Regions from separate parts of the Providencia sp. genome, predicted to be linked through region 3. Evidence: predicted binding sites of a transcription regulator. Region 3 holds the regulator's gene; each other region holds the start of a gene.
What was found. The regulator PhoB, encoded in region 3, activates phosphate uptake and scavenging genes when phosphate is short. The targets are predictions, from matches to a motif close to CTGTCATAAAACTGNCNNAT.
Positions count from the first base shown of each region.

Region 1: phoA (alkaline phosphatase) is a predicted target of PhoB. The motif match lies at 6,863-6,882, and genes of this name have one in related genera.
Region 2: kdgR (DNA-binding transcriptional regulator KdgR) is a predicted target of PhoB. The motif match lies at 2,298-2,317, and genes of this name have one in related genera.

Region 1 is NZ_JBQDNB010000001.1:390,677-401,537, reverse strand. Features, by position in the region: gene ACTH6U_RS01790 (NAD(P)/FAD-dependent oxidoreductase) at 215-1,516, shown strand; gene ACTH6U_RS01785 (cupin domain-containing protein) at 1,578-1,946, shown strand; gene ACTH6U_RS01780 (aldehyde dehydrogenase family protein) at 1,975-3,468, shown strand; gene ACTH6U_RS01775 (response regulator transcription factor) at 3,598-4,266, opposite strand; gene ACTH6U_RS01770 (APC family permease) at 4,667-6,160, shown strand; gene ACTH6U_RS01765 (DUF3156 family protein) at 6,135-6,761, shown strand; gene phoA (alkaline phosphatase) at 6,956-8,395, shown strand; gene ACTH6U_RS01755 (DUF1435 family protein) at 8,644-8,907, shown strand; gene rsmC (16S rRNA (guanine(1207)-N(2))-methyltransferase RsmC) at 9,274-10,287, opposite strand; gene ACTH6U_RS01745 (DNA polymerase III subunit psi) at 10,422-10,832, shown strand; gene rimI (ribosomal protein S18-alanine N-acetyltransferase) at 10,801-10,861, shown strand, end outside.
Region 2 is NZ_JBQDNB010000030.1:28,198-39,058, reverse strand. Features, by position in the region: gene ACTH6U_RS18115 (hypothetical protein) at 1-108, opposite strand, end outside; gene ACTH6U_RS18110 (chitinase) at 413-1,330, shown strand; gene kdgR (DNA-binding transcriptional regulator KdgR) at 1,392-2,174, opposite strand; gene ACTH6U_RS18100 (sugar kinase) at 2,403-3,335, shown strand; gene ACTH6U_RS18095 (bifunctional 4-hydroxy-2-oxoglutarate aldolase/2-dehydro-3-deoxy-phosphogluconate aldolase) at 3,352-3,969, shown strand; gene ACTH6U_RS18090 (chaperone modulator CbpM) at 4,053-4,349, opposite strand; gene cbpA (curved DNA-binding protein) at 4,349-5,287, opposite strand; gene ACTH6U_RS18080 (GNAT family N-acetyltransferase) at 5,569-6,015, shown strand; gene ACTH6U_RS18075 (RNA polymerase sigma factor FliA) at 6,340-7,053, opposite strand; gene ACTH6U_RS18070 (FliC/FljB family flagellin) at 7,510-8,664, opposite strand; gene fliD (flagellar filament capping protein FliD) at 9,023-10,459, shown strand; gene fliS (flagellar export chaperone FliS) at 10,465-10,861, shown strand, end outside; gene fliT (flagellar protein FliT) at 10,853-10,861, shown strand, end outside.
Region 3 is NZ_JBQDNB010000001.1:269,675-280,535, forward strand. Features, by position in the region: gene tgt (tRNA guanosine(34) transglycosylase Tgt) at 1-683, opposite strand, end outside; gene queA (tRNA preQ1(34) S-adenosylmethionine ribosyltransferase-isomerase QueA) at 786-1,856, opposite strand; gene ACTH6U_RS01260 (acyl carrier protein phosphodiesterase) at 2,309-2,920, shown strand; gene ACTH6U_RS01265 (peroxiredoxin C) at 3,101-3,700, shown strand; gene ggt (gamma-glutamyltransferase) at 3,975-5,756, shown strand; gene brnQ (branched-chain amino acid transport system II carrier protein) at 5,832-7,157, opposite strand; gene phoR (phosphate regulon sensor histidine kinase PhoR) at 7,658-8,959, opposite strand; gene phoB (phosphate regulon transcriptional regulator PhoB) at 8,983-9,672, opposite strand; gene sbcD (exonuclease subunit SbcD) at 10,017-10,861, shown strand, end outside.

The DNA of each region.
Region 1 (10,861 bases), 120 kb from region 3:
TTACTTTTGTTAATTATTAATATGAAAACAATTTATAACAAATTGATTTAAATCTGAATTTTATTTGATTTTTGCCATTTTATTTACAATGAAATATTGTGCCATGTCACAAATGTTAATGATATGTTTAGAATATCCCTAAAGGGCTATGTAAATGTTAACTAAAGGTTAAGATAATCAAGATTAAAGCAAGAGACTAAATAAGGTGTTCGTTATGAATAACCAAATAGAATCATTAACTTATTATGCGGCTACAAAAAAATATGATCTTCGCTTTCCAACACTGAAAGAAGATCTTGATGTTGATGTTGTTATTATTGGTGGTGGTTTTTCGGGTATTAATACGGCACTTGAATTGTGTGAAAAAGGTATTACCAATATTGCAATTTTAGAAGGTCGACATCTTGGCTACGGCGGTACTGGACGTAATGGTGGGCAAGTGATGGCTGGTATCGGTCATGACCTAGATGCAATAAAAAAGCATGTGGGTTCAGAGGGTTTAGAAACTATTTTTAAACTCAGCAATATGGGCGCAGGGATCATGCGAGAGCGTATTGCAAAGTACAATATTGATGCCGATTTTTGCCATGGCTACGCCTATTTAGGTAGTAATCAGCGCCAAGAAAAAACTTTACGCAGTTGGCTTACTGATTTCAAGGCTGTTGCACCAGATGAAGAAATTGAATTTTATACAGGAAGCGATCTCAAACAAATTATCGGTTCTGATGCTTATACTTGTGGGATTAAGCATATGGGCGGTGGCCACGTTCACTCATTGAATTTGCTATTAGGTGAAGCAAAGGCGGTGACGGAATATGGGGCTAAAATTTTTGAAAATAGCCAAGTATTGAACGTTGAGTATGGTAATACGGTCACGGTTCGTACAGCAATGGGCTCCGTTCGTGCGAAAAAAATGCTTTGGGCTTGTGATTCATTTCTTAATGGTCTTGAACCGACTCTTTATCCAAAAACAATTAATACCTATGCTTATCAATTAATGACAGAGCAATTATCTGATGAACTAATTGAGCGGATTAGCCCAATTCGTGGTGCTTATAGTGATATTCGTCCTGTTATTGATTACTACCGTGTTACTAAAGAAAACAGGCTACTATTTGGTAGTTCAACGCATTTCCTTGAATATATTCCTTCAGATTTAAAGGCTTGGAATCGTCACTTGATGTTAAAAATTTTCCCTTACTTAAAGGATGTGAAAATTGAATTAGCATGGGGTGGACCAATGGCTTGCAGTGCAAATTTATTTCCTCAGATTGGTTCAATACCTGCACATAACAATGTGTTTTATGTGCAAGGTTATTCAGGGTTTGGGGTGACGCCTAGTCAAATTGTTTGCAAAGTACTTGCTGAAGGAATGGTCGAAGGATCGCATCGTTATGACTTAATGAGCTCGATTCCTCATGCCAATATTATGGGTAAGGATAGCCTGCGTAATGTCATTGTATCGATGGCTAAAATATTGCATCAAACATCAGGTTATTGGCAAGGTCGACGTTAACTTATTGCTTTTTAACGTATTTTATAAACATATCATTTAATCGATTAAAAAGGTGAAAATCATGATCAATCCATTATTGTTAAACCAACCACTTCCTGAGCTGTTAAATATTGGCAGCGTGACTAATTTAGGATCTGTGGTTGTCGAAGGCGATCCTCAAGCAAGTGTTGCGATGATCCATGGTGAACCTACTGATAACTTGAGTTGTGGTATTTTTGCTTGTACCAAAGGTAAATTTAAAATGGTTTATCCATTTGATGAAATGGCAACGGTACATGAAGGTTCGGTGAAATTAACGGATGTTAAAACAGGCGTTACTGTGGAATACCATAAAGGCGATTCTTGGTTTGCTGCTAAAGGCACGGAAGTCTTGTGGGAAATTAACGCTGAACGTTTTGTTAAACACTACCTAGCCTGCGTAAATGCCTAATTAATTTATATCAAGTGGAGTGAAAACGATGAGCGAGTTAACCCTATTACCGAAAGTAAGTGAATTTCTAAAGCGTCAACATGGACATTTTATCGACGGTTTACCTATTGAGGGCAAGGGGACTGCTTTTTTTGATGTCGTTAATCCCGCCACTGAACAGGTTATTGCAACCGTAAAAGAAGCAACGTTAACGGAAGTGGATGCGGCAATGAAAGCTGCGCACGTTGCGCTTAAAGGGGTTTGGGCAACGACAACGCCAATGGAGCGAGGTAATTGCCTAAATCGCCTAGCCGATTTGTTGGATGCTAATTTAGAAGAGTTGGCTCAGTTAGAAACCCTTTGTTCAGGGAAAACCATTCAGCTTTCTCGTTTTTTAGAAGTTGGTTCAGCTGCTCAATTTTTGCGTTATTTTGCAGGGTGGGCGACAAAAATCAGCGGTGAGACACTCAATGTGTCCTTGCCATCATTTAATGGTGAAAAATATTCTGCGTTTACGCAGCGTGAGCCAGTTGGTGTCGTTGCAGGGATCATTCCTTGGAACTTCTCCATTATGATTTCCATCTGGAAACTTGCTGCGGCCTTAACTTGTGGTTGTACGATTGTTTTAAAGCCGAGTGAGTATACGCCATTAACTATGCTGAGAGTCGTTGAATTAGCGAAAGAGGCCGGTATTCCTGATGGTGTGATTAATATTATTAATGGTGGTGGCCGAGAAGTGGGACCTGCATTAATCAATCATCCATTATGTTCGAAAGTGACATTTACGGGCTCTGTACCAACAGGACTTGCCGTTGGCCGAACGGCAATGGAAGGCAAACTAACGCGTGTTACCCTTGAGTTGGGTGGAAAAAATGGTGCGGCCTTCTTAGCTGATTTACCCGTTGAAAAAATAGTTAATGGCATCATAGAAGCGGGCTATTTAAATCAAGGTCAAATTTGTGCCGCGGCAGAACGGTTTTATATTCCCTCTAAATTAATTGATGAAGTACTTGGGCTATTAAAAGCGCGTTTATCGATGATGAAAATTGGCTCTCCGCTTGATGAAACAACAGAGATGGGACCGTTAGCCAATAAAGCTCATTATGAAAAAATCTTGGGGTTATTTGAAAAGGCTCGCCAAGATGGCAGTGAAATTATTTATGGTGGTGAGACTATTGCTGGTGCAGGTTATTTTGTTCCGCCTACGATTATTCGTGCAAATAGCCCTAATGATGTACTAATGAAAGAAGAAACCTTTGGCCCGGTGGGGACATTTTTAAGTTATGACGACGAAGACGAATTAATTGAACTGATGAATAGTACTCCATTTGGTTTAGCGGCAAGTGTTTGGACTAACGATTTAAGCAAAGCAATGCGTATGATTTCACGTATTGAAGCTGGTACGGTATGGGTAAATATGCACACGTTTCTTGATCCTGCGGTTCCGTTTGGCGGTGTTAAATCATCTGGGATAGGGCGTGAATTTGGTAGTGCCTTTATTGAACATTACACTGAATTGAAATCTGTCATGGTGCGCTACTAGTCTTAATTTTTTAATTTATTGGTTAACTATTTCCCGACATTACTGTCGGGATTTTTGTTTTACAAATTATGACAGGGACATTTGAATTATCGGCTCTATTATCGATGCAGCAGGCGGTCGTTAACTTACCTAAAATGAATTATCTTGATGAATGATAAAGCCTGATGAGACTAATTCTGTGCGATTAGAGACGTTAGCCTTGGCGAAGATATTCCTTAAGTGAGTTTTCACGGTAGAGAGCGATACACCGAGCAATAATGCGATGCGCTTGTTGCTAGCACCTTCTCGAACTAAGTGAATAATTTCTTGCTCTTTTGGGGTATAAGAAACTAAAGAGTCAGGTAATACATCAAAAGTCATCAATTCGGCAACGGGTAGGATAGCATTCAATCTCATCACTTCTTGCTGTGTAAACGGGCAATCTCTTAATACTGAAATTCCTGCGATGATTTTATTTTTTCGTCGAATGAAAATTTCTGCCATATCCGTTAAGTTGTTTGGTTGCATGAAATCATAAAAAAAGGCCTGATTTTGTTGTTTCATTTCAGGGCCCATTCTTACCAAGCGTAGATCGTCACCTCGAAAATTATCCGGATGCAATGGATCCAGCTGATGAAAGTATTTTAAATAATCCTGATGCATACGAGGCGGGATACCATAAAGCACATGATTATTTGGTTGCCAGTGTTCATTGACAAGATAATAAACCGACGCCGAAATTGGAATAATATGCGCAATGGTATTTAAGCAACAGTCGATCAATGTTTTTTGATGATGGCTAAATGGGATTGAAATCATTATATGCCCTTGGGTATCGTTATATCACTATCATGCCGCGAATAATCGTTAACATAAAATAAACATGTTAATAACGTGAGCTCGATTACACAATTTGAAACTGGTTATTTTACAGAAAAACCTGTTTCTCTGCGATTAGGTATATTTTGCGGATTATTTATTAATATATTAATGATGTGATTGTTTGTTATATATTGATATCTAATTAATTATTTGTTTTTTGGAATATGTGGTAGGTACTTTTTGTATTGAATTAATAGCTAGTCCCCTCTCTCTGGGTATCGTTCTTTAGGACGATAGCGACATGTTTGTGCTTATTTCTATAGTGAGTAATTAATTACTATATTTTTACAATTAATTTACAACTGTTGCGGTGTTCTGAAAAAGAGAGGGATACAAAATGAATTTATCCTCAAAACTATCATCACATATTGAAAAAGGTAAAGTTGGCTTTCCCACTACATTGGCGAGTTCTGTGGGAGTCATCATGGCCAGCCCTGTTATTTTAACCGTTACCAGTGGTTTTGGTATTGGGGGCGACACCTTTGCTTTAGCCGTATTATTGAGTTTTATTATGATGCAGGCTCAGTTAACGACATTTTCTGAAGCTGCTGCAATTTTACCAACTTCAGGCTCAGTGTATGACTATATCTCATGTGGTATGGGGCGATTTTGGGCAATCACTGGGGCGTTGTCTGCTTATCTCATCGTGCATGTTTTTGCTGGAACGGCAGAAACTATTCTTTCAGGTATTATGGCACTGGTGAATTTTGAGAGCCTTAATACAGTATTGGAAACCAATAATTCGTCTTGGATGGTTGGTGTTGGGTTAGTGATTGCATTTGGGCTGTTAAATGCTTTTGGTATTGAAGCGTTTGGTAAAGTGGAAGTGGTACTGACCTTTGCGATGTGGAGTACCTTGGTTATTTTCAGTCTTTGTGGATTACTGATGCCATTTCATGTTTCTGTGGATGGCTGGTTTGGGCAAGAATTGAATATTTCCGACCCATCTCTCGTATTAAGTTTTATCGGTATGGCGATGTTCATGTTTGTGGGGTGTGAGCTAGTCACTCCAATGGCACCCGAAATTAAAAATTCAGCGAAAGTGATCCCACGAGCGATGACGATAGGATTATTCGGTGTAGCGACCTGTATGTTTTTATTTGGTGCCGCGTTAACCAATCAAGTCGAAAATGTCATTGTAGATCCTCAAAGTCACACGAGTTTGTTGGAAACGCCGATGGCGATACCTGCATTTGCAGGGCAAGTGATGGGCGACTTTGGTAAATATTGGATAGGTATTGCATTATTATTAGCTGGCGGTGCGACGATCAATACGTTAATGGCTGCTGTGCCTCGTATTTTATATGGTATGGCACTTGATGGGGCATTGCCGCGTATTTTTGCTTATCTGCATCCACGTTTTAAAACACCTGTATTTGGTATTTTAGTGGCAGTGCTGATTCCTTGTTTACATGCATTTGCAATTCAAGGGGATTTGGATCGTATCATTCCTCTTGTTTTAGCGGCGGTTTGTTCTTGGGGAACGGCCTACTTATTGGTAACGATCTCTGTTGTGCTATTACGTATTCGACGCCCTGACTTACACCGTGCATACCGTTCACCCTTCTTTCCATTACCACAAATTATTTCCAGTGTAGGGATTATCATTGCCATTATTTATATCACGCCACCGGGTATGAATAAGTCAGATGTTTATGTGCCTTTTGCGATTATGTTAGGGCTGACAGCGAGTTATGCATTGATTTGGACGGTTTTTGTACAAAAAGTGAATCCATTTAAACCCGTTGATGTTGAATTAGTGCTTTCAAATTCGTTTTCTGATGAAGAATTAGAGGGGGTACAACTTGAACCATTACGCAATCTCGCCTAAATATTCATTTTGGCAAAAAATAGGTTTATTGGGTAAGAAACGTCTACCAATAGGTTATCAAGCAGGTTTAACCTTAAATAAGGTAGAACGAGATGTTTCATCTTACCAATGTGAATTTGCATTGGGAGGGGGAGCGCTAGCGGTGCTTCTCATTAAACCACAAGACGAACTGATTATCGAAGTGACTGAGCGTGTCAAAACATTATTTATGGCTTTTATTGTTTATAGTCATTTTACGGTCTCTGGGGCTTGTGATAATACGATTGAAGCGCGTATTAATGTTAAGACGACAGGAAGTATGCGTAAGAAATCGATACGCTATGCTTCCAAACAGGTTGATGGATTAGCGATTATTGATTTACTAAATGAATATCCCATTATTCAACAGACGCTTGAAGAATTGGATTTTAATTATTGTCATATTGAACTTAAAGATGGTTTTTGGCGTTGTGTGATAGAGCCTTTCACCGCCTCTGAAATGGTGAGTCGAATACCGGCAACGCGTCGGTATTTACGATTAACTCAACAGCAACGTCATCGCTTACTCAGTGCATTGCAGCTTGTTAGTCAATTGATGAGAAAAAGATTCCCAACATATTGAATTTAATGTCAAATAATATCGTGAAGCTGAATTTTCACTTTTATGACAATCACCTTCATGATTATCATTTTTATAATAATTATATTTTTATCGACATAAAAGCGTCATCCAACTGTCATTTGGTTCCTTTAGGATGCTTGTCATTATTCGAAGCAGTTACTTCTTTATCTTCTTTTATTGGCAAGGAAACAGTTATGACAGGTAATTTTATGAAATCTATTTTGGCCGTCACTGTAAGTGCATTGATTTTAGGTAGTGTTATTCCTGCGGTTGCTGCCGAAAAAAATGATGCAGTTTCTGAAAACCGCGCAGCACAAGGTGATATTACAAAGTTTGGTGGCGCTCGACGCCTTGCAACAGAACAAACTGACATCATGAAAGCGGCACTTCATAACGGACAAGCAAAAAATGTTATTTTGTTTATTGGTGATGGAATGGGCGACTCAGAAATTACTGTCGCACGTAATTATGCAGAGGGCGCGAGTGGTTTCTTTAAAGGAATCGATGCGTTACCTATTACGGGCCAATATACACATTATGCGTTAGATAAAAAAACGCAAAAACCTGATTATGTTACCGATTCTGCTGCCTCTGCTACATCATGGTCTTCTGGTGTTAAAACCTATAACGGTGCATTAGGCATTGATGTTTTTGGTAAAGATCACGAAACCTTAATTGAGATTGCTAAGCGTCACGGTAAAGCAACAGGTAACGTGACAACATCTGAAATTCAAGATGCTACACCAGCAGCGCAGTTTTCTCATGTGTCAGGCCGCAAATGTTATGGACCAGAAGAAACAACTGAGAAATGCGCCACGAATGCGTTAGAAAATGGTGGTCGTGGTTCTATCTCTGAACAGTTATTAGTGACACGTGCTGATGTAACTTTAGGCGGCGGTGCTAAAAGTTTTACACAGCAAGCTAAAGCTGGTGATTACAAAGGTAAAACGCTAGAACAGCAAGCTGTCGAGCGTGGATATAACATTGTTCGTGATGCGAAATCGTTGGACGCTATCAAAGAAGCTAACCAAAACAAACCTGTTTTAGGTTTATTTCATGACGGCAATATGACTGTAGCTTGGGAAGGTCCAAAGGCGATTTATCAAGGCAACTTGAAAAATGAACCGTTGGAATGTAAACCAAATCCAAAATTAAACCCTGATGCACCTACATTGGCACAAATGACTGAAAAAGCGATCAATTTGTTAGAAGTCAATCCAAATGGTTTCTTCTTACAAGTAGAAAGTGCTTCTATCGATAAGCAAGATCATAAAGCGAATCCATGCGGTCAAATCGGTGAAACGGTTGCCCTTGATCAAGCTGTACAAGTAGGCTTAGATTTCGCTAAGAAACACGGTGATACATTGGTTATCGTTACAGCTGACCATTCACATTCAAGCCAAATTATTCCTGAAGGAACGAAATCAACAGGTTTGACTCAAGCGCTAATCACTAAAGATGGTTCGGTGATGGTGGTGAACTACGGTAACTCTGAAGAAGATGATTCACAGGAACACACTGGTGCTCAATTGCGAGTTGCTGCATATGGTCCACATGCTGCTAACGTGATGGGTCTAACTGACCAAACAGATTTATTCTTTACCATGCGCGATGCGATGGGATTGAAACAGTAATACCAACCCTGTAGTACATATAGTACAAATTCTCCGTGACAGGATGTTACGGAGAATTTTTTATTTATGGTTTATATTTATTTATAATTTATATAAGTCACCAGTACTTCTTCCTTCTAGTTGTTGGTGTTTTTTTATTGGACATTTTAGCTGCAAATTGAGTGAAATTATTTCAAAAAATTAAGATTGAATTTTGCTAAAAACGAGATATGATTGATAATCATTATCATTTAATAGGTTGAATCGCTATGCCAACTACTCTCTCAAAAGCAACTGGTTTAAGGCGTATAGGCGCAGGTATATGGGGTGTTTTCGCCGTAATATTGTTGAGCATTGCATATTTGCTCAGCAGCATCGGGTTAGAAAACCTAAAAATTGTAATGATAGTGATGATGGTTGCAACCGCGGGAATGCTATTTAATCGTGGTTCTCGACGATTACTGATTATTCCTGCTGTTATTTCATTACTGTGCTTTTTAATTGCTTTTGTCTTACAGAGCTCAGCACCCTAGTACATAAACAAAGAGAATTAGATATTAGAAAGAATATTAGAAATCAAGAATGAATTATCCAATTTTAATGTTAAGAGCTGTATATCGGTAAGAATATATTGGTGCAAAATAGAAACTTGAATTATAGGGTTCTTGCTCACTAGAGTTTGTAGCTTATTGAATCCGTTGTTTTATAACCCTTCAATGATATGTAGTTAAAAACATACTGTTTATTAGTAATCAAATGTCTACAACTTATTTATAAACAAATAAAATGGTATATAAGTATTGCTGTTTACTTATCTCGATGTATTCATAGTAAAAATAATGGCCAGCGTATAAAGCTGACCACTTAAGTATGTAATGATAATTAAAAATGTGTATTGATTAGCGCTTGGTTGATTGGTAAACCTTGAATTTACCTGTTTTAGCTAGTAGTTCATGACCGCCAAAGGCTTTATCTAATAGTTCAGGGTAGGGTAAGAAAGCATTGGCCACAATACGGAAACGACCACCTTTTTTGAGATATTTAGGTGCTTGTAAGATCATCGCTTCTACCGCGCTATAACTGGTATTCAAACCATCATGGAAAGGTGGGTTTGACAATATCCAATCAAATTTATCATCGATATCAGAATACACATCACTGGCGAGCACTTTACCGGTGAGTTTATTTGCTTCAAGAGTTGCAATTGAAGAGGCGATAGCGGATGCACTCACATCACTTAAGGTTAGTGTAACATCTGGATTTTGTGTCCCAATTACGGCGGCTAATACGCCATTACCACAGGCAATATCGAGTATATTACCGCTCATTGGGTTAGTCAGAGTCGAGAGCAGTAAATCACTACCAATATCGAGTTCTTCATGACTAAATACACCTGGAAGAGCATGAATTTTGACGTTATCAATTTGATAACCGCGCCACCAGCGCTTAATATCAAAAGTAGTCGGCTGTTCTAATTCTCCATGATATAGACCACAGCGCCGAGCAGAGTCAATTTTTTGCAGTGTTGAGATGCCTTCCATGATGGATTCAGCACTTTTAACACCACTCCGGTTTTCACCGACGACAAAAATTTGGCTACCAGCAGCAAGATGCGTACAAAGGTCATCTAATTGAAAACATGCTTCTTGCTTATTTTTTGGCCAGTAATAGATTAAGGTATCACAAGGCTGGATAAATTCTGCGGGAGTTGTTGCAGAAAAAAGTGCATTATCACCGATTAACGGCTGTAAATTTTTCCAGCGATGGTACTGGTTAGTGAGAACACGTACACTTGCGGCTTCAAGAATAGCGGCAAATTCATCCTGAATGTCACCAGCCAAAATGACATGACGATCGGTAAAATGTTCGAGATGGCGTTGTAAAACTTCGCTGGCAGGTGTCAGTAATGACATATTCTGTCAATCTCCTAAAATGATAAATAATTCACGCTACCTTACCAGAAAATAGAGAAATAGCATTGCTCTGTTGGCGCTATTAATCCCCTTTGATAAGATGTGGTTGTTAATAAATAGCGACTGGAAGAAAAATGACACGACGCGACAAGCTTTTAGAGCAAATGGGGATCACTCAATGGGTGGTGAGAAATCCGACTGTGCTTCGCGGTGAACGTGGTGTAAGGATACCAGAATCGACTAAGCTTATTATTATTACTGATGAGAACCTTGATTTAAATAGCCGTTTGCTAAAAGATATTTTTTTGACAATGAATGTCTCTTCGGCAGATGTGGTTTGTATTAATTCAGAGCAGCTAAACTTAATTCCAACACCAATAACAATTCCTTGTTGGACACTCGGTAGTGAAGCTAAGCCTGAAGGTTCAAAAATCACGTTTATTTCACCTGTTTTGTCTGAGTTGATGGTAAGTCGTGACGCTAAACAGGCACTATGGAAGCAAATTTATCAAAATGATGAAAATTTCAACACTAAAACAATCTGATCTTGCGACAGCCTTCTTAATTGAGAAAC
Region 2 (10,861 bases), on a different contig from region 3:
TTCTGCATACTGACGGTCAACGGGTGGCTTTTCATGGTATGAATAATCGGCGGCAAAACCGCAAAAAGAAAAACCAAAAAAGATAAGAAAAATAATCTTTCTAAACATATAGATACCTCCAAACTTTGGATATAAGTTGGCATTATAGGCATCTGATAATTCAATGCTATTAAAAATTAAAAATAAATATATAAAAAGCTTATCATTCAACTTGTTATTAATAAATAACTATACAATCAATTGATTGATGAGATTATTCTTTTTCCATAAGCAAAAAGTGTAAACTTAAAAATTGCACACTGCTATTTTTTAACCTTGTACCCTCTGTCTTTTTTCCTTCAAAATGATCACGCTAAATATGCCTTTACGACATTATTTATTTTAATTGATCACCACAGCGAAGGAATACCTAATGCACAAAACACAATTTGGCCCCTATATTGATGTCAGCGTAAATGCAATTTGGGATGACTGGCAAAATTATCCAAATGGAAGACCTAACCCCGAGTACAGCCAAGCAGCAATAAAGTATGGAATGGATATTCTGTATCTTGGTTTTTTAACCGCAGATCCTAACAACAATGCTGCTTGGTCAGCTCAACCGAGCATGCCAATTTCATGGGCGACACCGATGAGTGATGAATTAGTTGCAGGTAAGGTTAAAGTAGCGGTCTCTTTTGGTGGCGCAGCAAATAAAGATGTTTCACTAGTACAAACACCTGAGCAATTAATCGCAACATATCAACAAGCAATCGATATATTACAAGCGTCTCATTTAGATTATGACTTTGAAAATGGACTTTATGATGAAGATAAAGCGTTCAATGCATTAGCGGTTATCATAGAAAGAAATCCCGAAATAACGCTAAGCCTCACTTTACCCACTATGCCGACAGGCCTAACAAGTACCGGACTTGCACTAGTTAAAAAATCGATTGATGCAGGTTTAGTCATGAAAATCAATGGAATGGCAATGGATTATTATAACCCTAATTACCCAGATTTAGGTAAAGCGGCCATTCAAGCGGCAATCAGTATCAAAAATCAATTAGAGACCTTTTACCCGACACTATCAGACAGTGAGCTATTTAATTTGGTCCAAATTACGCCAATGATTGGCTTGAATGATGATCTAACGATGTTTACTTTTGATGATGTCAATATTCTGAGTGATTTTGCTAAAACCACTGGCGTCAATTTACTCTCAATGTGGAGTCTTACCCGAGACATGCCGGGTGCTAGTCCCTATCCTGAAGCAACAAGCTCAGGTAATCCAGAGCAAACAGAAGATTTCGAGTATTCTGCGTGTTTTACACAGGCACTCAATTAATTATTAATACACCAATGAGTACAAAAATAGTTTTGTGCTCATCTATTATAGGCCGCTCTACCTATGACGGATAATGATGAAAACCCATTTTCTCAGACACGTTTCGACCAGCGGTTTTTAATAACGTCACATAATGGTCAATTTGCAATTCATCAAAACGGATCGTTGGAAATGATATCGATAACCCTGCAATCACGTGACCTAAACGGTCATATACTGGCACTGCAATACAGCGCAAACCTAATTCTTGCTCTTCTCTATCTTGTGCATAATGCAATTCACGTACCGATGCCAACTCCGCCAGCAATTGGTCAATACTCAGCAGCGTCGTCTGTGTTTTTTTAACAAATGACTCATCTTTTAATGCATGACGAATAGCATCTTCACTTTTCCACGCTAACAGTATTTTACCAATTGCAGTGCAATACAAAGGGTTACGCCTACCAACCCGTGAATACATACGTAAATTATAGTTTGAGTCTATTTTATGAATATAAATAATTGCATTTTCATCTAATGCGCCGAGATGTACCGCCTCATGGGTTTCTAAGCTTATCGCACGCATTTCTTTGTCTGCGATTTCAATTAAATCAACATATTCGAGAGACTTAGCACCAAGTTCGAATAATTTTAACGTTAACGAATATTTATCAGCTTCCCCTTCTTGCGTCACATAACCGAGCTGTTTCATTGTTTGTAAAAAACGAAAAGTTGTCGCTTTAGACATTAGCAAACGTTGCGATAATTCAGACACGCCGATTTCTTTTTGTTCGCCTAGCGCACTGAGAATACTAAATACCTTAACGACCGCAGACACCGCATCCGTTTGAATTGTTTTATCCATATCTATTATTCATCCACTATTGATAAGAAATCGCATCTAATTATTTACATTATACCTATTCAGTCAAACTTCACGACAGAGCCAGTAGCATAATTGCCCATTAACTAAAAAACAAGAACAGTGATTTGATATTTTTAAAACAGCGTTTCATTTTGTTGAACTTATTTTGAAAATGCGTTTTAATAGTAAGCAACACGCAAAGTTATCGTCATAGAGTAGGTGGTAAATATGGGTACAGGTCTACAAGTTGCCGTTATTGGTGAATGTATGGTTGAGTTGCAAAAATCAGGGGAGCTTTATAAGCAAACCTTCGGTGGCGACACGCTAAACACTGCGTTATATTTGTCACGCTTAACGCAATCACAAGGTGTCACAACCCGTTACCTTACTGGATTAGGACAAGATCCATTCAGCCAGCAAATGCTTTCAAGCTGGCAGCAAGAAGGTATCAACACTGAAAATGTCGCAATTTCAGACAAACTTCTTCCCGGCATGTACCTTATTGAAACTTCACCCGATGGCGAGCGCCGTTTTTTTTATTGGCGTGATAATGCAGCCGCTAAATTTTGGTTAAATGAAGACAGCAAAGCACACACACAGCAACTTCTTAATGAACAACAATTTATTTACCTTAGTGGCATCAGTTTAGCCATTTTACCCGACGCCGCACGCCAATTACTGTTTGAAATTCTTCAACAAGCTAAGCAGCATGGCGCTAAAATAATATTCGATAATAATTACCGCCCTACACTTTGGCCTTCAAAAGATGTTACAAAACAAGCATATCAACAAATTCTAAACCTAACTGATATTGCATTTTTAACCTTTGATGACGAACAACTACTCTATGGTGATATCCAAGAAGCTGAATCCATCACCCGCGCTCAGCAATGTGGTGTAAAAGAGATCGTCATTAAACGTGGTGCAGAAGCCTGTTTTATTATTATTGATCATCAAAAAATCGAAGTACCTGCCAATAAAGTCGACCATGTGGTGGATACTACCGCCGCAGGGGATTCTTTCAGTGCAGGTTATCTTGCATGTCGTATATTAGGTGGTACACCTATCGAAGCGGCAAAAACAGGCCATTTATTAGCTGGAACCGTCATCCAACACCGGGGAGCGATAATTCCATCTGAAGCAATGCCGGCTATTAATTAATTGAAAAGGTTAAATAATGAATCAGCTACTTGAAAAAATAAAAAGTCTCAAAGTTGTCCCTGTTATTACAATTAATAACGCTGAACATGGCGCACCACTCGCAAAAGTATTGATGGAAAATGGCCTACCTTGCGCTGAAGTGACTTTTCGCACCCCTGCGGCAGTACAAGCAATTAAAAACATGCGAGCGGCTTATCCTGATTTGCTCATTGCCGCTGGTACCGTATTAACTACAGCTCAAGTGGATCAAGCCATTGAAGCCGGTGTTGATTTTATTGTTAGCCCGGGTTTTAATCCAAAAATCGTCGCTTATTGCCAACAAAAAAATGTGATTATCATTCCTGGTGTGAATAGCCCAAGTTTGGTTGAACAGGCGCTTGAATTTAATTTGACCACATTGAAGTTCTTCCCAGCAGAAGCTTCTGGTGGTGTTGCGATGTTAAAAGCCTTAGGTGCCGTTTACCCAGTCAAATTTATGCCAACTGGCGGTATTGGTTTGAACAATATTGCTCAATATACCGCACTACCGTCTGTTCTCGTTTGTGGTGGCTCGTGGATGGTACCTAATTCGCTGATTGATAGCGAAAATTGGCAAGAACTTGGCAAGTTAGTGGCTGAAGCCGCTAGTATTTAATTTTTAGTTAGATAAGCAAACCTCGTTACCAAAATCAAAAATGGTACGAGGCTTGCTGTTTGCATCGAGGAAATTAACTCAAATCAACTATTAATAAACCGTTTTAATTGTTGATGTAATTTATTGTTTTCTTGCTTAAGCAGTTCATTCTCTTCAAGTAAATTGATGGTAATTGCAATACCCGGCCAATCAATTTCCAGTTCATGATAAAGGCGCACTGCGCGTTGAACGATAACAACCGCACTATCATCAAATAACCATTCTGTATGGCTGATAATGGGTTGAACTATCCCTAAACCGACAATTTCATTCAATTCATCTTCACGGATACCCGTATGAACGCAAAATTCAACGGTTGTGAGTGTAGTAATTTGTCCCATTATTTTTTCCCCCAATCTTTGCGTGGGTCAAAACCTTGTTGGGAGGCTGCGAGTTTCTCCCAAAGTACAGTCGCTTCAGCATTTGTATTGGTTGGCATGACTATCTTAATGATGGCGTACAGATCGCCGGTTTTTTCTTTACTCGCCAACCCTTTGCCTCTTACGCGCAACCTTTGTCCCGCTTGGCTATTAGCTGGTATCGTCAAGGCAATTTTTTCTTTCAAGGTCGGTATGGTAACTTTAGCGCCTAAAGCCGCCTCCCATGGAGCGAGTGGGACAACAATTTCAATATCATGATCTTTAACATCAAATAGCGGATGCGGTGCAATACGAATTGTTAGCCATAAGTCGCCATTTTCGCCACCATTCTCCCCTGCCGTTCCTTGCCCTTTTAAACGAATTCGTTGCCCTTCTACAACACCTGCCGGAATTTTCACATTCAGAGTTTTAGGTATTTCACTTTCAACAAAGCCATAAGCATTATATACAGGTAAGTTATAACTCAGAGTTCGCGTATGTGCTTCTTGGGTTTCTTCTAAAAAAACGGCCAATTCTATTTCTAAATCGTGACCGCGCGTACTACGTTGTTGATGCCAAGAGCTGCGCCCACGTTGGCCAAATATTGAGGAGTAAATGTCGTCAAAATCTTCAGGGCTAGCCCCTTGCTGACGATAAGATTGATTAGGCTGCCCTTGGCCATATTGCTGAAATTGTGGGTCATTTCTGTGTTCCCACAGTTGGTCGTATTCTGCTCTTCGCTCTTTGTCACTCAAAACTTGCCACGCTTCGGCAATTTCTTTAAAGCACGCCTCCGCATCGGGTTCTTTACTGACATCTGGGTGATATTTTCGTGCTAGGCGACGATAAGCCGTCTTGATTGTTTTTAGGTCATCGGTACGTTTTACACCCATAATGGTGTAATAATCCTTTAATTCCATAGTCATATCCTGTTTATTTCATGGTGGATAGATTTCTTATGGTGCTCTACGATATCAATTATAGGTCAGGTAAATATAATAACCGACTCAAATTTGACTTATATGACTTAACGCATAAATGCCACTATTTTAGAGGATATCGATAATATCTATATATGTTTATCACTACCATTATCAATGTAGAAAGCAATTCAGCCCCACAAAAATACAAAAAAAATAGGCAATTTTTATAATTTCACGCTAAACCTATAAGAGCATCTTTCTTTGCAAAGGACCACTCTATGGACGCAATAGCAAATGGCCTTACTTATCACGTTAATCACTCGATTGCGGTTGAAGATTTTATTACGCTAATTAGGCAATCACCGCTCAATGCGACGGTTCAAACCGATAATATCGTTCAATTAGAGAATATGCTGAATAATGCAGATTTGTTGATTAGTGCATGGGATGAAATACAGGTGGTTGGTTTTGTGCGAGCGATCACCGATTTTAGTTCTTGTTGTTATATCGCCGAATTAGCGATAGATACGAACTATCGTCAGCATGGCATCGACCGACAGCTTATGCGTATGGTCGCTGAAGAACTCCCACCCGAGTGCGATATCCTGTTTCTGTCCACTGAAAGCAACCACACCGGATACTTAAAATTGGGCTTCAGCCAATCACCCCGCGCATGGCACACAAATGCCAAAAATTTTTTAGATAAGCTGAATGAATCACAGTGATTAGCTGATAAATAAACAAAAATAGTTATATATCAAATGATTATAATATCGAAATAGATTTAACAACAGCACAGCAGTAACTAAATAGTTCACCATACGAATGGAAGACAAACGAAGATATACTTTAGAAATAACTTAGTATTTTAATTTTTAATTTTTAATCTTAGAATTAAGTCAGTTTTCCCTCGCCACCCATCTGATGCTCTAAATAATTCGTATTGTGGGTAGGCGACCAGCGAGGATATCTTGGGGAGCATACATAAGTATGTGACCCAAGTAGCCGAGAGCAGTCAACACCCCCACAATGCGAAGTATGACGAGCATCTATTTGAGGCGACCGCGGAGACGCTTAATAGCTTGACTATGCAACTGACTCACCCTCGACTCCCCGACATCCAACACCGCCCCTATCTCTTTTAAATTCAGCTCCTCCTGATAGTACAGCATCAAGACCATTTTCTCCCGTTCAGGTAGTTGGTCAATTGCAGCTACAATTTGCTCACGCAGGCTGGATTCCATCAGTAGGCTTAGCGGGTTCCCGCCATCGTCATCATCCATTGAGGGTTCACAGCTTTCCCCATGAATTTCATGCCATTCATCATAAGAGGATAGCTGGCTGTTATTGGTGTCTAGCAAGGCTTGACGATATTCAACGAGGTCAATGTCGAGCGCTTTGGCAATTTCAGGCTCAGTGGCACTGCGCCCAAGGGATTGCTCCAATGTGCCGATCGCTTTCGTCATTTCGCGAGCTTGACGACGCACACTACGTGGCGCCCAGTCACGGCTACGCAGTTCATCGAGCATAGAACCCCGAATACGCTGTACCGCATAGGTGGCGAACGAAGCCCCTTGGGTAGCATCGAAACGTTCCAATGCATGCAATAAACCGATGCCCCCCGCTTGAATTAAGTCGTCGATATCGACACTGGCGGGTAATCTGACTTGCAGTTTTAGGGCTTCATGGCGTATTAGAGGGTAATAACGCTCCCATAGGCTATTTTTATTAATGACACCTTCGGCAGTATACAAATCACTCACAACCTGAATCACCCTTCAAGTTTTACGAAAGGTAGTTATTATCTGTGTTGATTTTAATTTCAATCCGCAGAGTAAGGCGCTAAATCAGGCTCTATTTACCCTATCCTAAATAGGTAAAATTTGAATGATTACCATTTTAATAGTTGTTCTAAGTGGATTTTTGATGTGATTTGTTGGTGACACAAGAGATAAAATCCAGCACTATTTTCCTTAAAAATTACTTGGTTAGAGCTAAATCTTAGGCTTTACATTTGAAAAATGGGAGTTTTAAAAATGGCTAATGATGGTCTAAATAATTCGAGTTGTAGGAAGGCGGCAAATAAGGTTATCCCGATGAGCGTACATAAGTACGTGATTCGGGTGGCCTTATGCAGCCAACGCATCTACGACTTGAAGTATGACGACCAAAGAAAAAGGCCAGCAACGCTGGCCTTTAATCAGGAATACAAGTCTAAATTAACGAAGCAGACTCAGAACACCTTGTGGAACTTGGTTAGCTTGCGCCAACACTGCAGTACCTGCTTGTTGCAGGATCTGACCACGGCTCATGTTAGAAACTTCTGTTGCGAAGTCAGCATCTTGAATACGGCTGCGTGCTGCGCTCAGGTTGTTAACAGAGTTGTTCAGGTTGTTGATGGTAGATTGCATACGGTTTTGAATCGCACCCAAATCTGAACGGAAGCTATCAACTTGAGCCAATGCTTTGTCTAAAGTATCTAATGGCTTCATTGCAGATTGCTCTGTTTCAGTCAGCTCGGTTGCTCCGCTAAATGCTACTGTAGCAGCAGTTGCTGGAACTATCGGAGGACCAGGTTGTTCAGCAGCACCAGCGGTAATAGCTTGTGTTGCTTTTAAAGTAACTTCTTTACCTGTGCTGTCTTTACCAGTGATATAAACTTCTGTTGCTGATGCTTTTCCATCAGCATCTAGTTTTTCGAAAACTTTAGCGCCTGTAATTGGTTGTCCACCAACTTGTAACGCATTAGCAGCAGTAGTCGCTGCCGCTTTATCAACAGGTAAACCTGTAGCTTGCTTGTATGCATCTGATGAGTAATCAATTTCTTTACCCATATCACCTTTGCTTGCTGCATCAAAACCAGTTAAGCCTAAAGTAGCACTGTCGATTTTTTTCAGGCCGATAGAGATAGTTTCATTATCGTTAGTACCGACTTGAATACTCATTTTAGTGTCTTGAGTTAATACTTTTACACCGTTAAATTGAGTTTGCTCAGAAATACGGTCGATTTCTTCCATGCGAGCTTTAACTTCTTTATTGATTGACTCTAAATCGCTCTTAGAGTTAGTCCCGTTTTGTGCTTGAGCAGTCAGTTCACGAACACGTTGTAAGTTATCGTTAATTTCGTTAACTGCGCCTTCAGCGGTTTGTGCGATAGAAATACCGTCGTTCGCGTTACGTGCAGCTTGAGTTAAACCTTTAACGTTTGCAGTGAAACGGTTAGCAATTGCTTGGCCCGCAGCATCATCTTTTGCGCTGTTGATACGTGAACCTGAAGATAAACGCTCAATTGCAGTACCCAGTACGCCTTGTGAACGGTTTAAGTTGTTCTGAGTAGTCAGAGACAGAATGTTAGTGTTAATAACTTGAGCCATGATTTATATCCTTGTTATTCATATTAATACGTTAAGCCTAGATGCTTAACTCTGTAAATTTCGTCAGCAAGTAGATTATCGGCTGCAACCAAAACCCCTTTAGGCCTTTTAATGAATATTTTTGTTAACAAGGTAAGAAATGGCGCTGCTATCAGCTTCTTGACGGATAACTTTTTTATTTAATACCCGAATTTTCATTCATTTCATCATCATTTATTCTTAATAAAGATAATTACCTCTATTTAGCCCCCTTACTCCCGTCATCATTATTTATAGAAATAGTCTAATATTTTCAGCCCATCCGCCGATAAAGAGCTAAACAGTATTTATTTTTAGGATTTATATTCAGGAGTAAGACATGGCAGGTATATCTACACTCGGTATCGGGGCTAACTTAGATTTAAACGTCCAAATGGACCAACTTGAAGCGATGGAACGCCGTCGTCTTGACCCGCTAAACACCCAAAAAGCCAGTTATGATGCACAAATCAGTGCCTTTGGCAAAATGCAATCTTCATTAGAAAAGCTCAAAAAAGCAGCGGAAGATTTAAAAAAGTACGGCGATATCAGCACCACTAAAGTGACGGGTGAATACAAAGCTTTTGACGTCAAAACGGATGGAAAAGCCGTTGCTGGTGTACATGATATTTTAGTCACTCAGCTCGCTAAAGCACAGACCATTGCCACCAAAGGACAAAAAGATAACAAAGCGCTATTAGGTAGCGATGCCGCTGAACGTACAATCACCATTACTCAGCCTTCGCAAAAAAAAGATAGTGATAAAATCGTTATCAAACTTGATAATGAAAGTACCTCATTAATTGAAATTGCTGATGCTATTAATAAAACTGATAAAAATATCACAGCTTCAGTAGTTAAAGATAAAACCAATAATTACCATTTGGTTGTCACCTCAAAAAAAGAAGGTACCGAAAATCGCATTAGTATTAATGTTGATGGGGATGATGCCCTAGCAGCCATACTTAATGTCGAATCTGATATTGATGATAAAGGCAATGTGACTTTAAAAAATGCAGCTAGCTCTGGCATGGAGCAAAAAGTTGCCCCGCAAAATGCCCTGCTAGAAATTGACGGTTTTGAATTAGAATCACAAACCAATGAAGCTAAAGACTTATTTCCTGGTTTAACGCTCACCCTAAAAAAAGAAAGTGAAAACGGCAAACCAGATCATTTAATTGTGTCGGAAGACATTGAACCTGCTAAAGCAAAAATCAAAGTTTGGGTCGATGCTTATAATGAATTCCAAACACTCGCCTCTGAATTAACCAAATATACACCAACAGAAAGTGGCACTGCCCCCAATAAAACTAACGGCCCACTTATTGGTGATTCAACTTTACGAGGCATTCAGAGCCAATTACGCACACATGTACGAACAGCCCAAAATAGTGGAGAGCTCAATTTACTCAATAAAATGGGTATCAAGCAAAAACTTGATGGTACCTTAGAAATTGACAATAAAGTTTTAGATAAAGCGCTAAAAGAGAACCCTTCCAGTGTTAAAGTATTTTTTGCTGGTGACGGTGAAAAAACTGGCTTTGGTACTGAAAATTTTAATTTCTTAAAAGATACTTTAGACAGTAAAGAAGGCACCTTACATAACGCCACTGACGGCATACAAAAGAAAAAGAAAAGCCTCGATAAGCGTATTGAACAAACCAATAAGCAAATTGAAAACACTATGGACATCTATCGTCGTCAATTCCAAAATCTCGATAAAATGATGAGTTCACTTAGTAGCACCACAAACTCATTAAGCAGACTTTTAGGTTAATCACTATGTATCAACGTAAGGCCAATCAAGCTTATCAACAAGTCAACTTAGAAAGTGAAATTACCAATGCGACACCTTACCAACTGATTCAAATCTTATTTAAAGGGGCATTAAGTGCCCTTAAACGAGGTGAAATCTTTATGGCGCAAGGCAAAGTGGCAGAAAAAGGTAAAGAAATCTCAAAAGTTATCGACATCATTGACACAGGCTTAAAACAATCGCTAAATTATGAGGCTGGCGGTGAGCTTGCTGAAAATTTAGCAAGTTTGTATGACTATATGGTCATGCAGCTATTACGCGCCAACCTCGAAAACGACGTGGCTTTAGTCCAAGAAGTTTACCAATTACTCTCCGATATCGCGTCTGCATGGCAGCAAATCGGTGCAAATGTGGATGAAAGAT
Region 3 (10,861 bases):
AAAATACGATGCATATCATCTTTTGGTTCACCAACGGCAAGGCCGCCTACAGCGTACCCATCAAAGCCGATTTCTACCAGTCCCTTAACAGAAATATCACGTAAATCTTCGTAAACACTACCTTGAATTATGCCAAATAATGCATTTTTATTATTGAGCTCATCAAAACGTTGGCGACTACGCGCTGCCCAACGTAAGGACATTTCCATTGACGTTTTGGCATAGTCCCAATCTGCCGGATATGGCGTGCACTCATCAAAAATCATCACGATATCTGAACCGAGATCGTACTGAATTTCCATTGATTTTTCAGGACTTAAGAAGACGTTATCCCCATTAATTGGATTACGAAAATGTACGCCTTCTTCTTTAATTTTACGCATCGCACCAAGGCTGAAGACTTGGAAACCACCGGAGTCCGTCAAAATAGGTCCTTGCCATTGCATAAAGTCATGGAGATCGCCATGTAACTTCATGATTTCTTGCCCTGGACGTAACCATAAATGAAAAGTATTGCCCAACAGGATTTGAGCACCGGTCTCTTTCACTTCTTCCGGCGTCATTCCTTTGACCGTACCATAGGTTCCAACTGGCATGAACGCAGGGGTTTCTACAACGCCGCGTTCGAAAACTAGACGACCACGACGTGCATTGCCATCGGTCGTGTGTAATTCATATTTCACATTGCTCTCCTAACATCAGAAAAACAGTCTGATGTTGTATATTAACTTAAGTAAATCAGTCACTATCAATAAGCCAACAGCGTCGCCGTCGCTGATTGAAAGTTATTCGCCCACTTGCTCAAAACGAGCGTTGGAATTTGGCGTGATGAACATTGCATCACCATAACTAAAGAAACGATATTTTTGTGTTATCGCTTCTTGATAAGCTCTCATGGTATTTTTATATCCCGCAAACGCAGAAACTAACATAATCAGTGTCGATTCCGGTAGGTGGAAATTAGTGATGAGCGCATCAATCACTTGATATTCATACCCTGGATAAATAAAGATTTGGGTATCATCAAAAAATGGAGCAATAAGTGCATTTTGGCTGGCTTTCGCGGCACTTTCTAATGAACGCACAGAAGTTGTCCCAACAGCAACAACACGATTTCCTCGCGCCTTGCAGGCCAATACCGCATCAACCACGTCTTGAGGCACTTCTGCATATTCAGAATGCATAATGTGATCTTCAATAGTATCAACGCGAACGGGTTGGAATGTACCGGCCCCGACATGCAGTGTCACAAACGCCATTTCAACACCTTTTTGACGCAGTGCTTCTAATAAAGGCTCATCAAAATGCAAACCGGCTGTTGGTGCAGCTACCGCACCTGGACGCTGGCTATATACTGTTTGATAAAGCTCTTTATCAGATTCTTCATCAGGGCGAGCAATATAAGGCGGAAGAGGCATATGACCGATTTGATTAAGAATGCTAAGCACATCTCGTTCATCATCAAAACGCAGTTCAAACAAAGCCCCATGGCGCGCCAACATTGTCGCTTTAACGCTCTCATCATCCCCTAATAAAAGCTCTGCGCCTTCTTTCGGTGCTTTTGAGGCTCTTACATGCGCTAGCACGCGATGTTCATCAAGCATACGCTCAATAAGCACTTCAATTTTACCGCCACTCACTTTTCGCCCAAACAATCTTGCAGGAATAACACGCGTGTTGTTAAACACTAGCAGATCCCCTTGCTCCAGCTTTTCAAGAATATCGGTAAAAACACCCTGCGTGAGCTTTCCTGTCTCACCATCAAGGCTTAACAATCGACATGAGCTGCGCTCTGTCTGAGGATAGTGGGCTATAAGTTCTTCTGGTAACTCAAAAGTAAAATCGGAAACACGCATTGTATTGACATCAATCTAAAAAAACAGGCGACTAGTCTAGTGCCGACCTGCCTCTAGCGCAAGATATAAGCGTAAAATCGCCGAAAAAAGCACCATTATTTAACAAATATTGAAGTAAAATTAAAAATTACTGCTCACAGACCCAATCACCAGCTCAATTATTCCCACTTTAGCTTTCTAATCTTTAATTTTCTCGTTTTTAGATTCAGTACAATCCCCATGAATTTCAGATTAAAGCAAGGCAGCAAGCAAACTGAGCCCTAGAAGCAGCGACTAGAGCGAACAAAAGATATCAGGATATCCTATAGATGTCCTATGGATTTCAAATCACAGGTAGGCGGCAAGATAAAAATATCCCGATGAGCATACAATAGTATGTGATTCGGGTATTTTTACGCAGCCAACACCCCTGTGAATTGAAAGACGACGGACATTAGGGGTATAGTAAGAACATGAATTATCTCGCTCACCTCCACCTAGCCCACACAGCCCAAAGCTCCCTACTGGGCAACATATTAGCCGACTTCGTTCGCGGCAACCCTACAGGTCTTTACGAGCCTGACGTTGTCTCGGGCATCTATATGCACCGTTCTGTAGACAAAGCTACCGACTCACACCCATTAGTCAAACAGGCTCGCGCACTCTTTCGCCCCGATTACCGGCGAGTAGCGCCTATTACGCTTGATTTAATTTGGGATCATTTTTTATCTTTACATTGGTCTAAAATCGAAGCATCAATCACACTACCTGAATTTGTCAGTATGGCTCGAAATACCATTGAGCCGAATCTTTGTCATACGCCTGAAAAATTTCAGGAGTTAAATGAATATATGTGGCCCCAGCAATGGCTGACACGTTATAGTCAAAAGGACTATATTGGTAAATCACTTAACGGAATGGCGAGCAGACGACCAAAACTCAGTGCGCTTAGCGGCTCTTTCGATGATTTTTTGCTACAGTATGGGCAGCTTGAACAAATTTTCTTTCAGTTTTATCCACAAATGATGAGTAAAGCGCAACAACAACTTTTTGCACAATCCCTCACAATTAATGAGTTAAAGTAAATTAATGCTTGAACTTTAGTGAAATAAAACTATCTTATTGATATTAGGTAGCTAAACCATTACTATTGATAGGTAAAAACTATCACAATGATTGGTTTTAATGTCTTTCTTACTAAGAGATAATTCCTTATCATCTTATAATCTATAAAAACCTTTAATTCACACTCATAGGAGTAAATTATGGTTCTGGTTACACGTCAAGCCCCCGACTTTACTGCAGCAGCTGTTCTTGGTAACGGCGAAATTAATGAAAATTTCAATCTGAAAAAACATATCGATGGCAAGCCTGCTGTCATTTTCTTCTGGCCAATGGACTTCACTTTTGTTTGTCCATCAGAGTTGATCGCATTTGATCACCGTTTTGAAGAATTCCAAAAACGCGGCGTAGAAATCATTGGTGTTTCTTTTGACTCTGCGTTTGTTCATGATGCATGGCGTAAAACGCCTGTAGATAAAGGCGGTATCGGTGAAGTTAAATATCCGATGGTTGCTGATATCAAACGCGAAATCATCAAAGCTTACGGTATCGAGCACCCAGAAGGTGTTGCACTGCGTGGTTCTTTCTTAATTGATAAAGAAGGCGTTGTCCGTCACCAAGTCGTTAACGACCTGCCATTAGGCCGTAATATTGATGAAATGTTACGTATGGTTGATGCACTGCAATTCCACGAAGAGCACGGTGAAGTTTGTCCAGCTCAGTGGGAAAAAGGCAAAGAAGGTATGAATGCATCTCCTAAAGGCGTTGCAGACTACCTGACTAAGAATGCTACTGCTCTGTAATTAAAACTGATTCAGTCTTTTAAAAGCGGATTTAGATCAAAGGTCTAAATCCGCTTTTTTTTAAAAAAAACCTCTCCATATGCAACTTAATAACCCTTTTTTGTAACAATTATTTCAAGTATCTCCCACTAGTTAATATTTCTTAACTCAAATGTTCAACCCTTCCCACCATTTCGTGCTATAAATTATAGACACAAATAATTAACAAATTATTTTTATTTAAATAACAATCAACGCAAATAGATATCACATCCACTGCTATCCGGAGATACTAATGATAAAAAAATCATCGGCACCCTCTGTGCTACTTCGCTCTTTATCTGTACTTTCTTTGCTTGTCTCAACACAACTGTATGCGGCTTCAGAGCCCGCAGTTGAAGCACAAAAAGGTATGGTTGTTTCATCCCAACATTTAGCCTCTCAAATTGGCGCTGACATTTTAAAGTCTGGTGGTAATGCCATCGATGCCGCTGTCGCGGTAGGCTATGCTCAAGCAGTTGTAAATCCCTGCTGTGGCAATATTGGTGGGGGTGGTTTCATGACAATTCACCTTGCCGATGGTAAAGACCTATTTATCAACTTCAGAGAGACTGCCCCTGCCGCCTCTAACGCAGATATGTATTTAGATAAAGATGGAAAATTAATCAAAGATGCGAGCCTGTACGGCTACCTAGCTTCCGGGGTTCCCGGTACAGTCAAAGGCTTAGATTATGCATTAGAAAAATATGGCACGATGAACCGCCAGCAAGTCATGGAACCTGCGATTAAACTTGCCAGAGACGGCTTCACGTTAACTCGAGCGGATACCGATGTTTTAGACACCACGACAGAACGATTCAAACAGGACCCCGAAGTGGCCCGCATATTCTTAAAACCAGATGGAAGCACTTACCAACCCGGTGACAAACTCGTACAAACAGATTTAGCTAATACTCTTGAAAAAATTGCTAAAAATGGCCCTTCAGCCTTCTATGAAGGTGATATTCCAAAAATTGTTGAAGAAGCCGCCAAGAAAAATGGTGGAATTCTCACCGCTAAAGATTTTGCAAACTACACCATCAGTGATACTACACCAATTAGCTGTACCTATCGCGGCTACAAATTTATCTCTGCACCACCACCGAGTTCTGGTGGAGTCACTATCTGCCAAACTCTCAATATTTTAGAAGGCTATGACTTAAAAGAAATGGGGTTCAATTCAGCTGATTACGTTCATACACTCACTGAAGCAATGCGCCATACCTATATGGATCGCAATACCTTCTTAGGTGACCCTGAATTCGTCAATAACCCAACAGATAAACTGCTCAGCAAAGCTTATGCAGAAGAGTTACGCAAAGAGATCAAACCGAATCAAGCCACTGCATCCACACAGGTACAACCGGGTATCGGTCCACATGAAAAACCAGAAACTACCCATTATTCTGTCGTTGATGACAAAGGTAATGCCGTTTCCACCACTTATACGATTAATGGGCGTTTTGGTTCTGTGGTTATTCCACCCGGAACAGGCTTTTTCTTAAATGATGAAATGGATGACTTCACCACTAAAGTAGGTGAAAAAAATCTTTATGGCTTGGTACAAGGGGAACGAAATTCTATCGCCCCCGGTAAGCGCCCACTATCTTCCATGAGCCCAACAATCGTGACGAAAGATGGTAAAGTTTTCTTAGTGCTCGGCTCCCCGGGTGGTTCAAGAATTATTTCAATTACCTTGCAAACCGCATTGAATATTATTGATCACGGAATGCCACCACAAGAAGCGGTCAATGCGCCCAGAATTCACCATCAATGGCTACCAGATGAAGTTTACTATGAGCAAAGAGGCTTATCTAAAGATAGCTTAGTGTTACTAGATAAAATGGGATACAAGATGGTTGAACAAACACCTTGGGGTGCAGCCGAACTGATTATGGTTGGGATACCTGAAGGCGCGGGTGTTAGTACCAAATCATCAGGTAACGACTCAGCGGTTTCAGGAAAAGTACGAGAGGGCTTTATCTACGGCTCTAATGATGTCCGTCGACCAGCAGGTAGCGCAGTAGGTGTTAATTAATGCATTAATTAACTGAGACTATAAATGATAAAACCCACTGATTAGTGGGTTTTATCACAATACAAGCACAATTAATTAAGCTTGTTTATGCACAACTGAAGGTGAAATAAATCTATCGCAAAGCACTGCAACAACCAATACCACTAAAGATGGTAATAACCACATAAGGTCTTGCTTATACAATGGAATCGACGTCATCCATTCTGGGATATACGTTTTCAGGTTATCCGAGGCTTTCACTGCGCCAATTAATCCCACTACAAAGCTTGTCAGCATCGTTGGTGCAATCACGACCGTTGGATTTCGCCACCATCTCAGCGTAAAACTCATTAATATAAGCACAATACAAGGTGGATAAATCGATACCAACACAGGTAATGAGAATGCAATTAATTTGCTCAGGCCTAGGTTAGAAACAACCATCGAGAAGAGGCCCAATATCAACACTAAGCTACGATAAGAAATCGGCACATAGCGACTGAAGAATTCGGCACATGCACAAGTTAGCCCAACTGCGGTCACCATACAAGCAACGAAAATCAATACCGCAAGGAAGAAACTACCGTAATCGCCAAAGGTATATTGCACATAAGTATGCAAAATATCTGCGCCATCCGCCGGATTCGGAATCAAAGAACCACTGTTTTCACCGAGTTTGAAAAGTGAAAGATAAACCAGTGTGAGCAGAACCCCCGCTATTAACCCAGCCCACATAGTGTAACGGGTTAACAATGACGAATTATCAATACCTCTTGAACGTGCTGCATTCACAATCACAATACCAAATACCATCGCCCCAAGTGTATCCATGGTGAGATAGCCATTAATAAAGCCATTTGAAAATGCCATATCGCGATATTCGATAGTAGACGGGATAGGAGAACCGGCAGGCCATAACACCGCAGCAACACCTAGAAGCGCAAGTGCGAGCATTTTAACGGGTGCAAGTATATGACCGACGCTATCGAGTAATTTGCCTGGGTAAAGTGAAATACCAATCACTAAGACAAAATAAACCACGCTGTAAATCAATAATAACATATCAGATTCACCACCAAACAATGGGGCGATACCGACTTTATACGATACGGTGGCGGTTCTTGGTGTTGCGAATAATGGACCGACGGATAAGTATGCGACAACAGCGAGTAATAATCCGGCTTTTTTACCTACTGGAGTACTTAACGCTTCAATACCACCACCCACTTTTGCCAGTGCGATAATGGTTAAAACGGGAAGACCGACACCAGTAACCAGAAAGCCAAGTGCAGCCGTCCAAACTTGTTCACCTGCTTGCAAACCAACCATAGGAGGGAAAATGATATTTCCTGCTCCAACAAATAACGCAAAGGTCATAAAACCTAACGCGATAATATCTCTTGATGATAAACGATGAGCCATATTATGTTAATTTTAAGTAACGAAAATAAAAAGATATGGGTATTTAACTAGCAACCCTTTGAAATTTATATGACGAGATAGAATTCTGATAAAACATATCATTAACAATATAAAATATATGATTTATTAAATCATTTGAAATGAAACGTTAAAAAACAGAAAAAACCGCCAATAACTGACGACAAGTAAAACTTTTATAGGGCAAAAAGGCAATAGCAAACCCCAAAACAAGAATAAACAACCAAACTAATTTTCAGAACTAGTGATTACTGTCAGTAAAATTAGAATATCCGTTATATGATTTGTTTAAAAAATCATCACTTAATCATTTTATCACTCATCGTTTTTATTAAAAGGTAGGATAAGATAAAAAAATATAAATAGTTTTAGGGAGAATATGTCGCGATTATTAAATAAATTGCGAATTTAATAAATATCACAGATAAATTCACCTTACTAACCCTATGATTAATATTAATAAGGTGATTATTTTCCCTGTTTTAGCTTTTTTTATCAGACACAATTAAAACAGGAGGGAGTGTAAAAGAAAATTCACTACCTTTACCTAATTGACTAGTAATTACGAGTTGACTGCTATGGTGCTGAACTGCATGTTTCACAATAGCTAATCCAAGCCCCGTTCCACCACCACCTTGGCGCGAACGCGCTTTATCCACTCGATAAAAACGCTCCGTCAAACGCGATATATGCTCCGTAGGGATACCAGGGCCATTATCACTGACACTAAAACGAGCACCATGACTGGTTTTCTGCCAATCAACCCGTATTTTAGTTCCCTCAGGTGTGTGGTTAATGGCATTGTACACAAGGTTAGCAACGGCACTACGTAGTTGCTCTTCATTGCCATTTACGCGTAATTTTTCATCAACATTAAACTCAAATTGGTGCTGGCCGTGACTCAGACTCAGCGCTTCTTGTTCAATCATCTTAAGAATAACGGGAATATTAACTTGTTCGTCCAGATTAATATGAGGGGCGATTTCAATTCGTGATAACTGCAATAACTGCTTGATCAGATTATCCATTCGATAAGCTTGCTCTTGCATCACATTCAAGGCTTTTTTGTTAACCGCAGAGGTCCCTTCTTGATCATCCATCACTTCAAGATACCCTTGAATGACCGTTAATGGTGTACGTAATTCATGACTCACGTTAGCAAAAAAGTCTCTACGAGCCTTTTCTAATCGTCGTTTTTCCGTCACATCCCGGGCAACCATTAAAAGCTGCCCCTCAGTGTAAGGCAAAATACGAAACTCGACAATTTCACCACTGTTAAGCTCAATTGTCAGCGCTTGATCATAACTCTTAACCGTAAAATAGCGGCTAAAATCAGGATAACGCAACAGATTAAAAATATGCTGCCCATTATCTTCAGGCCAACGAAAACCTAATAAATGCTGCGCATGGCGATTACACCAAAAAATATTACCTTCCGTTGTCATCATCACTACCGCATCGGGTAATGATTCAGCCCCGCTGCGAAAACGCTTAATTAGCTGCCCTAGCTCACGACGACGTTTACGGTTACGTTGCTGCATTTGATAAATGCCATAAAATATTGGCTCCCAACCCCCTTTACCTGCGGGTGGAAGCATGCTTTTATCTAACCATAACCAATAGGATAATTTTAGCAGGTTATACCCGTGCCAAAATAATGCAGCTAGCAAAGAAATGACTAAAAGCCATGCTAGATGGCCTATAAATACTGATAATATGAGTGCGGGTAAAATAAATAAAAACAGCCCCCAAATTAGCTGTTTTATGGATAAACGTTCAAGCACTTGGGTCTCTCCCTAATGAATTCTCAGTAACGAACAGAGAAACGGTATCCAGTACCACGTACTGTTTGTACCATTTTATCATGCCCTTCTGTTTCCAGTGCTTTTCTTAAACGACGAATATGAACATCTACGGTTCTATCTTCAACATAAACATTGGCTCCCCAAACATTATTTAATAGCTGTTCACGGCTATAAACACGCTCCGGATGAGTCATAAAAAAATGTAATAATTTATATTCGGTTGGTCCCATATCGATAGGAATTTCACGACAAGTAACACGATGAGAGGTTGGGTCAAGCATCAAGCCATTCATTTCAATAATATCTTCTGTCGCCATTGGCGAAATTCGGCGTAAAATCGCTTTTACGCGAGCAATCAATTCTTTTGGCGAAAAGGGTTTGATTAAAAAATCATCCGCGCCCACTTCTAAACCTTTCACGCGATCCTCTTCCTCACCTCTGGCAGTCAACATCATGACAGGGACATCGCGAGTTGCGCTATCACGCTTCATATGTTTAATAACCTGAATGCCAGAGCCACCTGGGATCATCCAATCGAGTAAAACTAAATCAGGTAACGGGTCAACAAGCTGCGCAATTGCAGAGTCATAATCATCAGCTTCAATCGGCTGAAAACCATTCTGTTCCAATACAAAACAAACCATTTCACGGATGGGCGTCTCATCTTCAACAACTAGAATGCGTCTTGCCATGATTGTTCCTGTAAATAAGAAGATATTTTTAATGTGAACGCATTATGCGTCACTTTTATGACAGAATTATGACTATTATCGGTGATGACTGACATTCCACCTAATAATTACAGGAAAAGATCATCTAAGTGAAACATTAATCACATAGCGCAATATAATTATCATCCATTTGCAGACTAATAATTATCTTACTGTAATAACAATTTTAACGGCTTTATTCACATCACAGCATCATTTTCCATTGCATAACACTCCATCGTATTACCGCGATAAGGTATACTGACCGACAGAATATCGAGTCCTCTTCACTAATAAAATGGCACAATCACAAGGAATGATAGCTCATGCGCATGATCCACACTTCTGACTGGCACCTTGGCCAATATTTTTTCACTAAAAGTCGTGCCGCTGAACATCAATGTTTTTTAAATTGGCTTATTGAACAAGTTACGCTCCATCAGGTTAGCGCAGTGATTGTCGCAGGGGATATTTTTGATACTGGCTCACCGCCGAGCTATGCACGAGAACTCTATAATAAATTTATCGTCGATTTACAAAAAACTGGATGCCAGTTGGTTATTTTAAGTGGAAACCACGATTCCGTTTCCGTTCTCAATGAATCCAGCTCTTTGCTGGCTTACCTCAATACCAGCGTAATAACCTCTGGCGCTGAACCTAATATTATTACTTTAATGGATAACCAAGGATTGCCTAGCGGCCTCGTCTGCGCCATCCCATTCCTGCGCCCTCGAGACATTCAGATAAGTATTGCGGGACAAAGTAGTGAAGAAAAACAATTATCACTGCAAACGGCAATTCATGACTATTACCAAGCCAGCTACCAACTTGCCGTCGCACAACGAGAAACACTAGGCCTTGATATCCCGATTATCGCGACAGGGCATCTCACCGTTGTCGGCGCAGCGCTGACAGATTCAGTCCGCGACATTTATATTGGCACACTTGACGCGTTTCCTTCTGGCGCATTTCCACCCGCAGATTACATTGCCCTAGGGCATATTCATCGACCCCAAGTCATTGGTGGCCAACAACATATTCGTTATTGCGGTTCACCAATTCCATTAAGTTTTGATGAAGCACAACAACAAAAAAGTGTCTGTCTGGTTGAGTTTAATGGCAGCACGCTTACTGATATCACTCAATTACCAATTCCAATTTCGCAGCCACT